Regions from separate parts of the Embleya australiensis genome, predicted to be linked through region 1. Evidence: riboswitches for the same ligand, from Rfam matches in the RefSeq annotation. Region 1 holds a riboswitch; each other region holds the start of a gene.
The links. Region 1 has a riboswitch for cobalamin ahead of ACMXN5_RS03705 (prenyltransferase/squalene oxidase repeat-containing protein). Riboswitches for the same ligand answer to the same signal wherever they lie in the genome.

Region 1 (3,184 bases):
GAGGACCGGTGCGATATCGCCGGCGGAACGGTGGCGGCCCGATGTCAGCGGTTGCGGCCGGGACTCCACAGCACGTCGCCGCGCCCGCCGTCGTTGGCCAACCGCGCGAGAATGAAGAGCAGGTCCGACAAACGGTTCAGATAGCGGACGCACACCGGGTTCACCGTCGCCGCCTCGCCGCCGGACAACTCCGTGTCCGTGTCGACCAGCGCCCACGCCGAGCGTTCCGCCCGGCGTGCGGCCGTCCGCGCCGTGTGCAGGAGCGCCGCACCGGGTGTACCGCCCGGCAGTACGAACGACCGCAAGGGCTCGAGCCGTTCGTTGAACGTGTCGCACAGACGCTCGAGGCGGGATACGTCCTCGTCTCGGACCCGCAGGCGTTCGTCTCCGTCGCGGATCGGAGCGCACAGGTCCGCGCCCACGTCGAACAGGTCGTGCTGGATGCCTTCCAGGACGTTCCGCAACTCCGCGTCCAGGCAGCCCAGCGCGAGCGCCACGCCGATGGCGGCGTTGGTCTCGTCGGTGTCGGCATAGGCGACGATCCGAGGATCGGTCTTACGGACACGGGAGTTGTCGCCCAACGCGGTCGTGCCCGCGTCGCCCGTGCGAGTGTAGATACGGCTCAGCACCACAGACATGGCGAACCACCGGCCTCTCTCGGGGAAATCCGCCCCGGTTGTGTCGAGGTGGCGACGACGTGAGTCTCCTGGCTCTCGGATCAACACTTCCCCCGGCCTTCCAACCCCGAAGCGGGGCCGTGGCCTTGACGGGAGTCGCTCCCCGATCACAGTGGCGGGACCGCACCGGAATCACACCGGTTTCCTCGGCTTCGCCGTCGCACAGCAGGCCACAGCATGACACGCGGCCCTCGCCGGCACCAGACCCGACCCGGAACCTCATCCGCTTCGGACGCCGACCCGTTCGACATGCCCCTGTGTCGACCAATCTGTCGCGCGTACTGAGACCGTCGGACCGTCGCACCCCAGGTCGGCGTGCAGGCAGGTACCGAAGCCCCAAGAAGGATTTCCGGGTTCCGCGTCGTGCGCGTCTCGGCCCAGTGCCGGATCCATCCTTCATGTGCCGGCGATCTTGTTGGCCGGAAAGGGAGTTCCTTCCGGAGTGAGCGATCCGTAGAGTGCGGGATCTGCAGGTCTGAGCAGTCGACGTACCGATTCCGGGCGTCTTCATCTGTTCGATCGTCTTGTGCGACGACCCGCAGTAGCTCCGACGACGGGGGAAGTCCGGTGTGAATCCGGCGCTGACCCGCAGCGGTGATCCGTCCCTCCCGACGGCGAGCCCGAATGCCCGCCGCCGGAGTGTTCGTCTCCCATCCCCGTCGTGGTCCGCGGGACGGAGCCCCAGCGACCCGTGCGTCGGGACGGTGCCGCCGTCGGTGTGCCCGCTCGGCCGCCGGGTCTCCCGGGTCCGCCGTGCCATGGGCCCGGAAAGGCACTGTGATGACGCTCACCCGACCCGGACGCCGGATCGCCGCGCTGTTCGGCGGACTGGCCCTCGCCGGTACGGCCGCCCTGATCCCGTCCACCGCCGTGGCGGCACCGCCGACGACCGACACGACGCCCCAGGCAAACGTGTCCATACTCTCCGGCAACCGCACCCAGGCCGCGGCGGGATGGCTGGCCCGGCAACTCGTCGACGGCGAACGCTTCGAGACCACCTTCGACGGAGTGACCTACCCCGACCAGGGCCTGACGATCGACGCGATCTTCGCATTCGCCGCCGCCGGGGTCGCCGACGACAACGGGGCCAAGGCCACCACGTGGCTCGCCCGCCCGGAGATCCTGTCCGGGTACATCGGCGACGGCACCACCAACGCCTACGCCGGAGCCACCGCCAAGACCCTCCTCGCCGCCGAGGTACGCGGTGTCGACCCCACCTCGTTCGGCGGCGTGGACCTCCCGGCCCGGCTGCGCTCGTTGCAAAAGCCTTCCGGCCGCTTCACCGACACCTCGCCGTGGGGCGACTACAGCAACGCCTTCAGCCAGTCCCTCGCACTCCTGGCGCTCGACCGCACTCCGGCCGGCGCCCCCGCCGCCGCGGTGGACTTCCTGGCCGACGCACACTGCGCCGACGGCGGATTCCCCCTCGACTACGGTCTGTCCACCTGCACCAGCGACGCCGACTCGACCGCGATGAGCGTGCAGGCGCTGGCCGCCACCGGGCGCCACCAGGAAGCGACAGCCGGACTGAACTGGCTCGCCTCACACCAGCTTTCCGACGGCGGCTTCGGTACGGTGGGCGCCACCACCTCGAACGCCAACAGCACCGGCCTGGCCGCCCAGGCCCTGCTCTCGTCCTGGCGCGTGATACCGGGCCTGGCCGCCCGGCATTTCCTGACCGAACGTCAGGTCGGTTGCCCGGCATCCACGGCCACGCGAGGCGCGATCGCCTACGACGCCGGCGGGTACAACCCGGCCACCGCCACCAGGGCCACCGCTCAGGCGGTCCTCGGCCTGGCCGGCACCGGCTTCGCCGACCTGAGCAGTGCGGGCGCTCACCGGAACACCCCCACACTGCACTGCCCCACCACACCCTGACCGAACGAGGTAGCGGCCACCGTCGACACGGTGGCCGCTACCTCGACAGGTGCGGGCGTCGGTCCCCGGGCCCCTCCTCCCGAGGCGGCGAGCATGTCGCGACAACAGCACCTATCTCACGGCCCTCTCACGGCCCTCTCACGGATTGGGGATCACGCGGCATCGACTATCCCCATGACACCCGGACAGGAAAGCGTCCAGCCCAAGGCTTCTGCACCAACGGGCACGGCAAGAACGCCCGTTCGGGCGCTGGAGGTCAACGGGTCGCAGGTCCAAATCCTGTCGTCCCGACGGTGTTCAAGAGGCGCTGACCAGGGAAAAAGTCCAAGCCGGGGCCCCGCCGGATGTCTTCGCCGCTACACCTGGCCGCCCTCGGCAATGCTCACTTCCCGGACATCCACAGGACCCACACCGCCCCGCGGTCGCCTGGACCCCCGGGCGCGGCTTGTTCGTCTCCTACGCCGGACACCAGAAAGTGTTGTGGACACACCGCCCCGGTGACGGCCTCAGCGGCTCCTGGACCGCTCCCCGAGAGTTCGGGCAGGGATACCGCAGCCTGTCGCCCGCGCTCGACGCGGCCGGCGACAAACTGGTGTGAGCCCGCGCCCGCACCCGCGCCGGCACCGGCA
Region 2 (3,184 bases), on a different replicon from region 1:
CAGGCACGCGGTCACCAGCGCGGCCGCGGCGACCAGGGCCCAGCGGGTGCGTTCGACGTGGACGCCGACGGAACGGGCCGCGGTCTCGCCGAACGCGAACGCGTCGAGGTCCCGGGCGGCGGCGACCATGACCACGGTGCCGACGACGGCGACCGCGGTCAGGAAGACGGCCGTGTCCCACCGCACTCCGGCCACCGAACCCAGCGTCCACTCCATGACGCCGCGGGCGGCGTTGCGGTCGCCGAGGACGAGGACGACGAACGAGGTGTACGCGCCGCACAGCTGCCCGACCGCGATGCCGGCCAGCACGGTCCGCGAGGCCGGTAGCGTCCGGCTGTGTGCCCCGGCGAGGGTCAGCACGACGAGGACGGCGAGCAGGGCACCGACGAAGGCTGCCGCCGGGAGTGCGCCGACGACCGCGGTGCCGGAGGCTCCGACGCCGAGGACGATCACGGTGACCGCGCCGACGGCGGCGCCGTTGGAGATGCCGAGCAGGTAGGGGTCGGCCAGGTCGTTGCCGGTCAGGGTCTGCAGCACCGCGCCGCACACCGCGAGTCCCGCGCCGGTCGCGGCGGCCCCCAAAACGCGCGGCAGCCGCAGCTGCCAGACGATCCGGTCGTCGAGCGGTGTGACGTCGGTGCCGCCGAGACCGAGCCGGCGCAGGACCACCTCGGCCACGACGTGCGGTGGTTCGTGGACGGATCCCACGGCGAGGCCGAGCAGGACGGTGAACAGCAGCAGGAGCACGGCGGCGGCCAGGGCCACCGCCGCACGACCGCCTCCCGCGTGTCGGGCGACGGGGCGATCGGTCACGGTCACGGACGCGGTGCCAGGCCGCTCAGGGCGGCCGAAACCCGGACGGCCCCGTCGGCGAGCTGCACGCCGGGGGTCGACTCGGAGAACGGCACGACCACGAACGCCCGATTTCGGACGGCCTTGAGCTTGCTCAGGACGGGGTCGTGTTCGAGGTAGTCGATCTTGGACTGTGCGGTGTCCCAACCGGCGTCCGCGACCACGATGGCATCGGGGTCCGCCGCGACCACCTGCTCCCAGCTCGCGTTCTTCCAGCCGCCGGGCAGCGTGTCGAAGACGTTGCGGGCGCCGACGGCGTCGAGCACGAGCTGGGGTCCGCCGTGGCCCGCGCCGACGTACGGGGTCTTCGTACCCGAGTCGTACCAGAGCACGTTCAGGCCCTTGCCCGCCGACTTGGCCGTGACGTCGGCGAGTTGCCGCTGCTGCGCGTCCCGGATGGCGGCGGCGCGCGGTGCGACACCGAACACCTGGGCGACATCGGCCAATTCGTCCCATACCGCCTGGAAGGACACCGTCGCCGTCTGCTTGCCGTCGGCGCAACCCAGCGGCGACAGGTAGGTGCCGATGCCCTGGGAGCCCAGTTCGTCCCGCGTGCCCGCCACCTTGTCGGTGAACGCGCTGGAATAGGAGGCGTAGAGGAAATCCGGCCGCGCCGCGAGGAGTTTCTCCTTGGACGGGTACTTCTCGGAGAGCACCGGGACGGTGTCGTAGGCCGCCTTCCATTTGGCCGGGACCACGTCGTCCAGGTACGCCGTTCCGGCCATCCGGGTCTGCAGGTCGAGCGCCAGGGCGACTTCGGTGGCGCCCTGGTTGAGGGTGACCAGCCGGGCCGGCGGTGCGGTCACGGTGGTGGTGACGCCGCACCTGCTCACGCTCACCGGCGTCGGGTGGCCGCTCCCGGCCGCCGCGGCGGGCTTGTCGGGCTCGGGTGCACCCGTACACGCGCCGAGCGCGCCGACGAGCAGGAGCGCCGCGGCGGCTATGCCGGAGCGCATGGAGCGCCCGGCACGCCGGGGGTGCGGGGGACGGATGAAACGTTCGGCGCGAAACGGGCGCGCGGAAGCGCGGAACACGTGTTCTCCAACCCTCGTGGAACATGTCGCGCCGTGGCCGGTCTCCTGGCTTCCGCATCGACGCTCCGCGGCCGGCCTTCCCGGTTGGCTCGTTCCCGATCCATCCAGTGACCCCGACCGCTTTGGGGCGGTCGGCAAGGGCCGCGGGACTCCGCGGCTACAGTGGCGAGGGCCGCGCCGGCTTGAACCGGCTTCCCGTACACCACGGCGGCCACAGGCTACCAAACCGCTCGTCGCGCCTCGTCGCCCGCTCCGCCGCGCGGGTTCGGGGCGACGCCCGGCCGACCTCCGCCGTCCTGCGCTGACGGGGGGTGTGTCGGCGGGCGGGTGCGGTGCGTGGAATGTCCGGTGTGGGTGGTGCCGTTGCCGGTGGCGGGGACATTGGTGTGCCGTGTGGGATCGGCGACTGATAGTCCTTGGCGCGTGATCACTCCTTTTCAGGCGGCGTCCTTGCGTCGTTCCATACCCGGGGCCGTGGCTCTGTTGTTGGCCGCCGGGTGTACCGGGGGCTCCGGTGACAGTGCGTCGAACGCCGCCGCCGGCAAGCCGGTTCCCACCCCGGTGACGACCGGGACGGCCGTGGCCACCCCGCCGCCCGCGCCGCCGAAGCCCAAGGGAGCGGCGGACCCGGCACTGCACGCCTTCTACGAACAGAAGATTTCGTGGAAGGCGTGCACGGACGACCCGAAGACGAAGAAGAAGGACGAGAGCGAATTCCGGTGCGGGACCTTCAAGGTGCCGCTGGATTACACCGCTCCCGACGGCAAGTCGCTGGAGATCGCCGTCATGCAATACCCGGCCGCCAAGCCCGATCGGCGGATCGGCTCGCTCGTGTTGAATCCCGGCGGACCCGGGGGCTCGGGCCAGGACTTCGTCAAGTACGGGTTCGACGACTTCGACGGTCCTTTGCACGACCGCTACGACATCCTCGGCTTCGACCCGCGTGGCGTGGCCGACAGCGCGCCCGTACGGTGCCTGGACGACAAGGCCCGGGACGAGCGCAACGCCCGGGACTCGCCCCGCGATCCGGTCGAACGCAAGGCGCACAGCGAGCGCAGCGGCAAGGAGTTCTCCGCCGCGTGCCAGGCCGAGTCCGGCGAGCTGTTGCCGTTCGTGGGCACGCGCAACGCGGCTCGGGACATGGACGTCCTGCGCGCCGCGGTCGGTGACGACAAGCTCGACTACCTGGGCGTGTCGTACGGCACCTACCTCGGGACCATGTATCTGGACGAGTTCCCCGACCGCGCCGGCCACATGGTCCTGGACGCGGTGGTGGACCCGGCGGCCGACAAGCTCGA
Region 3 (3,184 bases), 1.7 Mb from region 1:
GTCCTCGTAGGCGTAGCCGACCTCTCGTACCCGCAGCGGAATCACGGCATCACCGATCCCAGAAGAAGAGTGGCGACGACGACCGCCGCCACGAGGAACACGGACCCGGCCATGAAGCCGCGCGAGACGGGCACCTCGTCCACGAGCACCCGCAACCGCCCGTCGTAGCCGCGCCCGGCCAGCCCTTCCTCCAGCCGCCGGGCCCGCGCGAAGGCGTGCACGAACACCGCCGACCCGAGCCCGGCCACCGAGCGCCACCGGGCCCGCCGGGTGCGATGCCCGAGCCGCCCGGCCTGGGCCTGGTTGATCCGGGCGGTGGTGTCGTAGAGCAGGAACAACATCCGGTACATCACCGCCGCCACGTCCACCACGGCCGCCGGCACACCCACCCGGGTCAGCCGGGGCAGGACGTCCGACAGCGGCGTGGTGAACGCGAACAACAACATCGCCAACCCGGCCGCACCGGAGCGGGCCACCAACTCGCCCGCGTGGCGCGGCCCGTCCGGCGCCCAGCCGACGCCGTCCGCACGGATCGACACGAGCAGGGTCAGCGCGCCGGTCACCGCGAATCCCAGCGGCGCGCGGGCCGCCCGCCACAGTCGTCGGGCGGGCACCTCGGCGAAGCCGAGCGCGATGGTCAGCACGGTGACCGCGACCAGCACCGCGCCCGGCCACGGCGGCAGCGCCACCGCGCACCCGAGCAGCCCGAAGGAGAGCACGGCCTTGTCGGCCGGATGGCGGCGGCGCCAGGCACTGGCATGCGCCGCCGCGTCGATCGGCAACACGGGTCAGCGACCCGGGACCGATACCGGGTCCTGCGCGGCGGCCGGATCGGGCCCCGGGCCCGACCCGTCGGGGGTGTCGCTCGCCTCGGGCGCGAGCTTTCGGCGGGTGCGCTTGACGCCGAACATGTACCCGACGACACCCGCGCCGAGCGCGGCCTGGAGCGCGAACAGGCCGGACTCGATCTCGCCGGACGGCGGCTCGTACAGCGGGCTGAACCACGGCTTGTAGTCAGGGTCGTTCTCGGTGATCGCGGTCTCGGCCCGGGCGTCGGAACCCGTGAACGGCTCGTCCTTGTCGTCGCCCATGCCGAACACCACGGGCAGCGCCGCGAGCAGCACCACGGCCAGCACGAGCAGCAGGTTGATCTTCGTCGAGCGCTTCACTTGCTCTTCTCCTCCTCGCGCACGGGCCGGGCGTCGCTCAGCACGCCGAGGCGGATCAGGTCACCGCGACTGGATTGGCGCAGCAGGCGCACCACCAGGACGGTCAGCAGGCCCTCGCTGATCGCCAGCGGGATCTGGGTGAGCGAGAAGATGCCGCCGAACTTGGCCAGCGCGCCCGGGAATCCGCTGTCCGGGTCGGGGAAGGCGAGGGCGAGCTGCACGCTGGTGACGCAGTAGGTGCTCAGGTCCGCGACGAATGCGCCGGCGAACACCGCGACGTCCAGCGGCATGGTGCCGCCGCGCCGGTCCAGGAGCGAGCGGGCGAGCCGGTACGCGCCGTAGCCGGCCCAGGGGCCGACGATCGCCATCGAGAACACGTTCGCGCCGAGCGTGGTCAACCCGCCGTGGGCGAGCAGCAACGCCTGGAAGAGCAGGGTGATCGTGCCGAGCACCGCCATGATCGGCGGCCGGAACAGGATGGCGCCCAGGCCGGTGCCGGTGGGATGCGAGCAACTGCCGGTGACGGATGGGATCTTCAGCGCGGACAACACGAACGAGAAGGCGCCGGACGCGCCGAGCAGCAGGGTGTTCTCGGGCCGGTCGCGCACCTCGCGGGTGAGCGCGCGGGCACCGTGGACGACGAACGGGGTCGACGCGACGCCCCAGGCGGCGGCGTGTTCCCAGGGCAGATAGCCCTCGGCGATATGCATGAGGAAGGGTCCCTCTCCAACACCTCGTGGACGGACGATCGCCGTGGCCGGTCTCCTGGCTGACGGGTCGTGCGTTCACGTCTCCGCCTTCCCGGGTCCGCGACAGCGGTCCCAGTGGCTTCCCGAGGCGACGAATCAACGTTCCCGCGGGGGTGGAGGAGAACTTCCCGATCACAGTGGCGAGGGCCGCGCCGGCATCGAACCGGCTTCCCGAGCACCACGGCGAGCCGACACTAGTGGTCGAGTGGACATGGCGACAAGGTGGCATCTGCAAACCGTGCGCAAGACCACAAGGCGGACGGAGCGGCGGAGCAATAGCCGCATTCCGGGGCGGTGTGCGACGGCCCGTCGGGGCGGGAGCGCGGAGCGGGGCACGCTCGCGATCGTGGGACCGGGCGCCCCTGCCCGGGGGAGAGGCGGGCCCTCAGCGCAGTCCGGGGCCGCGCCCTCGGACCACCAGGGTGCCCGCGACCCGGTCGCCGATGCGCTGGCCCCGCTCGCTGGTGAGCACCGCGACCAACCCGATCACACCGAGCGCGAACGCGTCGACGCACAGCAGCACCCAACGGATCGCCAGTTGGCGCCGCCCGGCCCGACCGCCGGACACGTCGACCACCCGAATCCCGAACGCCTGCATGCCCCAGGTGCGCCCGTCGTGCTCGGCGGGCCGCAGCACCCAGTACCAGAACAGGATCGCCACCGCGACCACGAGCACACCGGCGGTGATCGTCGCGGTGAGCGGACCGCTGCGGATCGAACCGTCGGGGTGGGTGGGCAGCAGCACGAACAGGAACATCGCGGCGCCGGGCAGCAGCGCGGAGGCGATCACGTCCACCGCGAACTGGCCGATCCGCCGGTACAGCAACGACGGGCCGACCCGATGTTCGATCGTCGGCAGCCACACCCGGGCGCGTGGCCCGACGGGATGGGCCGAGCGCGCGAACCGCTGCGGAAGGCTCCGTTCGTACATGGTGTTGTACTTTCCGCAACCGGTCGGGTTGACTCCCGGCACGGCCGATCTCGCGGAGATTGCGCCCGGTCGGCGGACAACCCGCCCGACCGGGCGGCGGCGAAATGATCATCGATCGGCGGGATCGACCGAAAACGATCAGATCGTCATCGGGCCGTCGGCCCCGAACAGGTCCGGCTCGGAGCGGCTGATCACGTCGTACAGCGGCTTGTAATTGATCCACGCCACCGTGTCGTTGCCGAGCTGCTCCCGGGTCAGGCGCGCGTTCTCCGGCGAGATCGGCCGCAGTTCGCCGGCCGCCTGGGCCAACAGCTGGACCTGGCAGGAGCGCTCCA
Region 4 (3,184 bases), 360 kb from region 1:
GGACGTCGCGCGGGTGTACGACCGGATCGGCTTCCGCTCGGTGGGGACGGCGATGATCGCGGAGGCGCCGTGAGCGAGAGGGACGAGGCGCGGGCGGCCGAGGCGGGCGCGGCGGGCGCGAAGACCGATGCCGCCGCGTCGATCGTGCTGCCCATCCCGCCCGGACGCAACCCCACCGCCGACGAGTTGGCCGCCGCGCACGGTCGGAGCATCCCGGACGTGATCGCGCCGAACCTGCGGGTGCTGTTCTGCGGGATCAACCCGGGCCTGTGGTCGGGCGCCACCGGGCGCCACTTCGCCCGTCCCGGCAACCGGTTCTGGCCTGCCCTGTACGCCTCGGGCTTCACCCCGCGCCTGATCGAGCCCGCCGCGCAGCGCGAGTTGACCACGCTCGGCCTCGGCATCACCAACGTGGTGGCCCGAACCACCGCGCGCGCCGACGAGTTGACGAAGGAGGAGTACCGGGCCGGCGGCCTGGCGCTCACCGCGAAGGTACGCCGGTACCGACCGGCCTGGTTGGCGGTCCTTGGCATCGGCGCATACCGCACCGGCTTCGGCCGCCCCAAGGCGGTGGTCGGCCGTCAGCCCGAGACGATCGACGACACCGGAATCTGGGTACTCCCCAACCCCAGCGGCCTGAACGCCCACTGGACGGCCGCGGCCCTCGCCGAAGCCTTCACCGCCCTGCGCGCCGCGGCGTACCCGACCGAGTAGGAGGGCCGCGCGCGGGGGTGCCATCCGTGCCGCTCACCCTGTGTGGCGGCGATCGGGCGTCGGCGTGGGTGACCCGGCTCGGGGGCGGGGCCGTCAATCGACCGAGTGGCATCACCCGGTTGGTGGTTACTTCGCGCCCCCTCGTGAGGTTGGGTCGGCATGAAGATCCTGCGAGCCCCGTACGGGCCGTGGCCCACCGAGACGTTCGAGACTCCCGTCTACGAGGCGTTGGTCGCCGAATGGCGCGACTCGGGCCGGGAGGTACCCCGGCCGACGGACCGACCGCAAGGCAGCCCGCCCCGACACGCCCGCCCACCCGGACCGAGCCCGCGCACGCGTCGCCCGTGAGCCGGCCACATGACGCGATCCGGGCCCGGAGGCGCCCCCGCCGGGCCCGACCCGAGGGCCGGGGCCGCCGATCCGCTCCGCGTGAATCGGCCGACCGCCGCGCGATGTGCTTCTTGTCACGCGTCCTCCGACACGCCCGGCGGGGAAGGAATTTGCCGGCCGATCGGCGCGGCGGCCGACGCGCGACGCACCGTCGATCCGGTCCGTCCCCGCCGCGTTCCCGCCGCCCTCGGCCCCGTCCCACGCGGCCCGCGCAGGCCCGGTGGGGCCGGACGGGCGCGGGGGGAGCGGGGGTTCGGGGTGCTCGACGCGCGTCGCAATTGCCCGCCGGTCGTACCACCCGGGCACGTCTCCGGCGAACCGTGACACGCCGGGAATCGGGACGCGACACAACACCTGGGGGTGCGACGACCACCCCGCCACTACATATATGCTCTGCGACGCAGCTGGTTCGCCCGACCGGAGTTTCCGGGAAGGCGAGGCAAGAGGGAATCCGGTGCGAGGCCGGAACTGCCCCCGCAGCGGTGAGCGGGAACGAAAGTCGTCATGGAGCGCCGGACGCCGAAGGGCGTACGGGAAGCGACGACCCCTAGGCACTCCGCGGACCACCGAGCACACGCCGTGCCCGGCGGTGCCCCGGCATGCCCGCGAGTCCGAATACCTGCCGGCTGCCCGCGCCTTCGGGCGTGGGGTCACCTGTACGTACGAGCTCGCGAGGAGAGAGCACGTGACCGTTGTGGACAGCGTGGGCGCGACCCGGATGCGGGTCGACGAGAGCCCCGAGGACCGCCTTGCCACCCTGGTGCGCACCCAGGCGCGCGATCTGCCGGAGGTCGATCCGGATCGGGTCGTCCGCCGGGTCGTCGCGGGTCTGAACGAGGGTGCGGACCGCGGCGCGGCGGCCGACCTGGCCGTGCGCACCGCCGCCGAGCTGATCGCCGAGGAGCCCGCCTACTCGCGGCTCGCCGCGCGCCTGCTGGCCGGCCGGATCGCCGACGAGGCCGCCGAGGCCGGCGTCGCCTCGTTCAGCGCCGGCATCGCGCTCGGTCACCGCGAGGGCATCATCGGCGCGGAGACCGCGGCGTTCGTCGCCGCGCACGCCGCCGAATTGGACGCCGCCGTCGACGCCGACGGCGACCGCCGCTTCGAGTACTTCGGTCTGCGCACCGTCTACGACCGCTACCTGCTGCGCCACCCCGTCTCGCGCAAGGTGGTCGAGACCCCGCAGCACTTCCTGCTGCGCGTGGCGTGCGGTCTGTCCAAGGAGCCCGGCGAGGCGATCGGCTTCTACCGGCTGATGTCCTCGCTGGCCTACCTGCCCAGCTCGCCGACGCTGTTCAACTCCGGCACCGTGCACACCCAGATGTCCTCGTGCTACCTGCTCGACTCGCCCAAGGACGAGCTGGAGTCGATCTACGACATGTACGGGCGAATCGCCCGGCTGTCGAAGTTCGCCGGCGGCATCGGCGTGGCCTGGTCGCGGGTGCGCTCGCGCGGCTCGCTGATCCGGGGCACCAACGGGCACTCCAACGGCATCGTGCCGTGGCTGAAGACCCTCGACTCGTCGGTGGCCGCGGTCAACCAGGGCGGCCGGCGCAAGGGCGCGGCCTGCGTGTATCTGGAGACCTGGCACCCCGACATCCTGGAGTTCCTCGAACTGCGGGAGAACACCGGCGAGGACGCGCGTCGCGCGCACAACCTCAACCTGGCCAACTGGGTGCCGGACCTGTTCATGCGGCGCGTCGAGGAGGACGGCGTCTGGTCGCTGTTCGACCCGAACGAGCTGCCCGAGCTGCCCGACCTGTGGGGCGCCGAGTTCGACAAGGTGTACGAAGCCGCCGAGCGGGACGGCCGGTTCGTCCGGCAGATGCCCGCGCGCGACCTGTACGCCCGGATGATGCGCACGCTCGCGCAGACCGGCAACGGCTGGATGACCTTCAAGGACGCCGCCAACCGGACCTGCAACCAGGCCGCCGAGCCGGGCAACGTGGTGCACCTGTCCAACCTGTGCACCGAGATCCTGGAGGTCACCAGCGACGGCGAGACCGCCGTGTGCAACCTCGGCTCGGTCAACCTCGGCGCGCACGTGGTCGCCGGCGAGGGCATGGACTGGGACAAGCTG

Region 2: linked by a shared signal. The riboswitch ahead of ACMXN5_RS33275 (ABC transporter substrate-binding protein) and the one ahead of ACMXN5_RS03705 (prenyltransferase/squalene oxidase repeat-containing protein) in region 1 are both predicted to bind cobalamin.
Region 3: linked by a shared signal. The riboswitch ahead of ACMXN5_RS10650 (energy-coupling factor ABC transporter permease) and the one ahead of ACMXN5_RS03705 (prenyltransferase/squalene oxidase repeat-containing protein) in region 1 are both predicted to bind cobalamin.
Region 4: linked by a shared signal. The riboswitch ahead of ACMXN5_RS02150 (ribonucleoside-diphosphate reductase subunit alpha) and the one ahead of ACMXN5_RS03705 (prenyltransferase/squalene oxidase repeat-containing protein) in region 1 are both predicted to bind cobalamin.

Annotation. Positions count from the first base shown of each region.
Region 1 covers NZ_CP182422.1:887,910-891,093, forward strand. The annotation lists gene ACMXN5_RS03700 (cob(I)yrinic acid a,c-diamide adenosyltransferase) at 45-638, opposite strand; cobalamin riboswitch at 700-825, opposite strand; cobalamin riboswitch at 1,193-1,327, shown strand; gene ACMXN5_RS03705 (prenyltransferase/squalene oxidase repeat-containing protein) at 1,458-2,555, shown strand; gene ACMXN5_RS03710 (hypothetical protein) at 3,031-3,153, shown strand.
Region 2 covers NZ_CP182423.1:691,975-695,158, forward strand. The annotation lists gene ACMXN5_RS33270 (FecCD family ABC transporter permease) at 1-819, opposite strand, end outside; gene ACMXN5_RS33275 (ABC transporter substrate-binding protein) at 816-1,808, opposite strand; cobalamin riboswitch at 1,905-2,117, opposite strand; gene ACMXN5_RS33280 (alpha/beta hydrolase) at 2,361-3,184, shown strand, end outside.
Region 3 covers NZ_CP182422.1:2,541,142-2,544,325, reverse strand. The annotation lists gene ACMXN5_RS10665 (energy-coupling factor ABC transporter ATP-binding protein) at 1-45, opposite strand, end outside; gene cbiQ (cobalt ECF transporter T component CbiQ) at 42-785, opposite strand; gene ACMXN5_RS10655 (energy-coupling factor ABC transporter substrate-binding protein) at 789-1,169, opposite strand; gene ACMXN5_RS10650 (energy-coupling factor ABC transporter permease) at 1,166-1,879, opposite strand; cobalamin riboswitch at 1,908-2,116, opposite strand; gene ACMXN5_RS10645 (RDD family protein) at 2,304-2,849, opposite strand; gene ACMXN5_RS10640 (class II aldolase/adducin family protein) at 2,988-3,184, opposite strand, start outside.
Region 4 covers NZ_CP182422.1:524,991-528,174, reverse strand. The annotation lists gene ACMXN5_RS02165 (GNAT family N-acetyltransferase) at 1-73, shown strand, start outside; gene mug (G/U mismatch-specific DNA glycosylase) at 154-714, shown strand; gene ACMXN5_RS02155 (hypothetical protein) at 874-1,062, shown strand; cobalamin riboswitch at 1,492-1,745, shown strand; gene ACMXN5_RS02150 (ribonucleoside-diphosphate reductase subunit alpha) at 1,823-3,184, shown strand, end outside.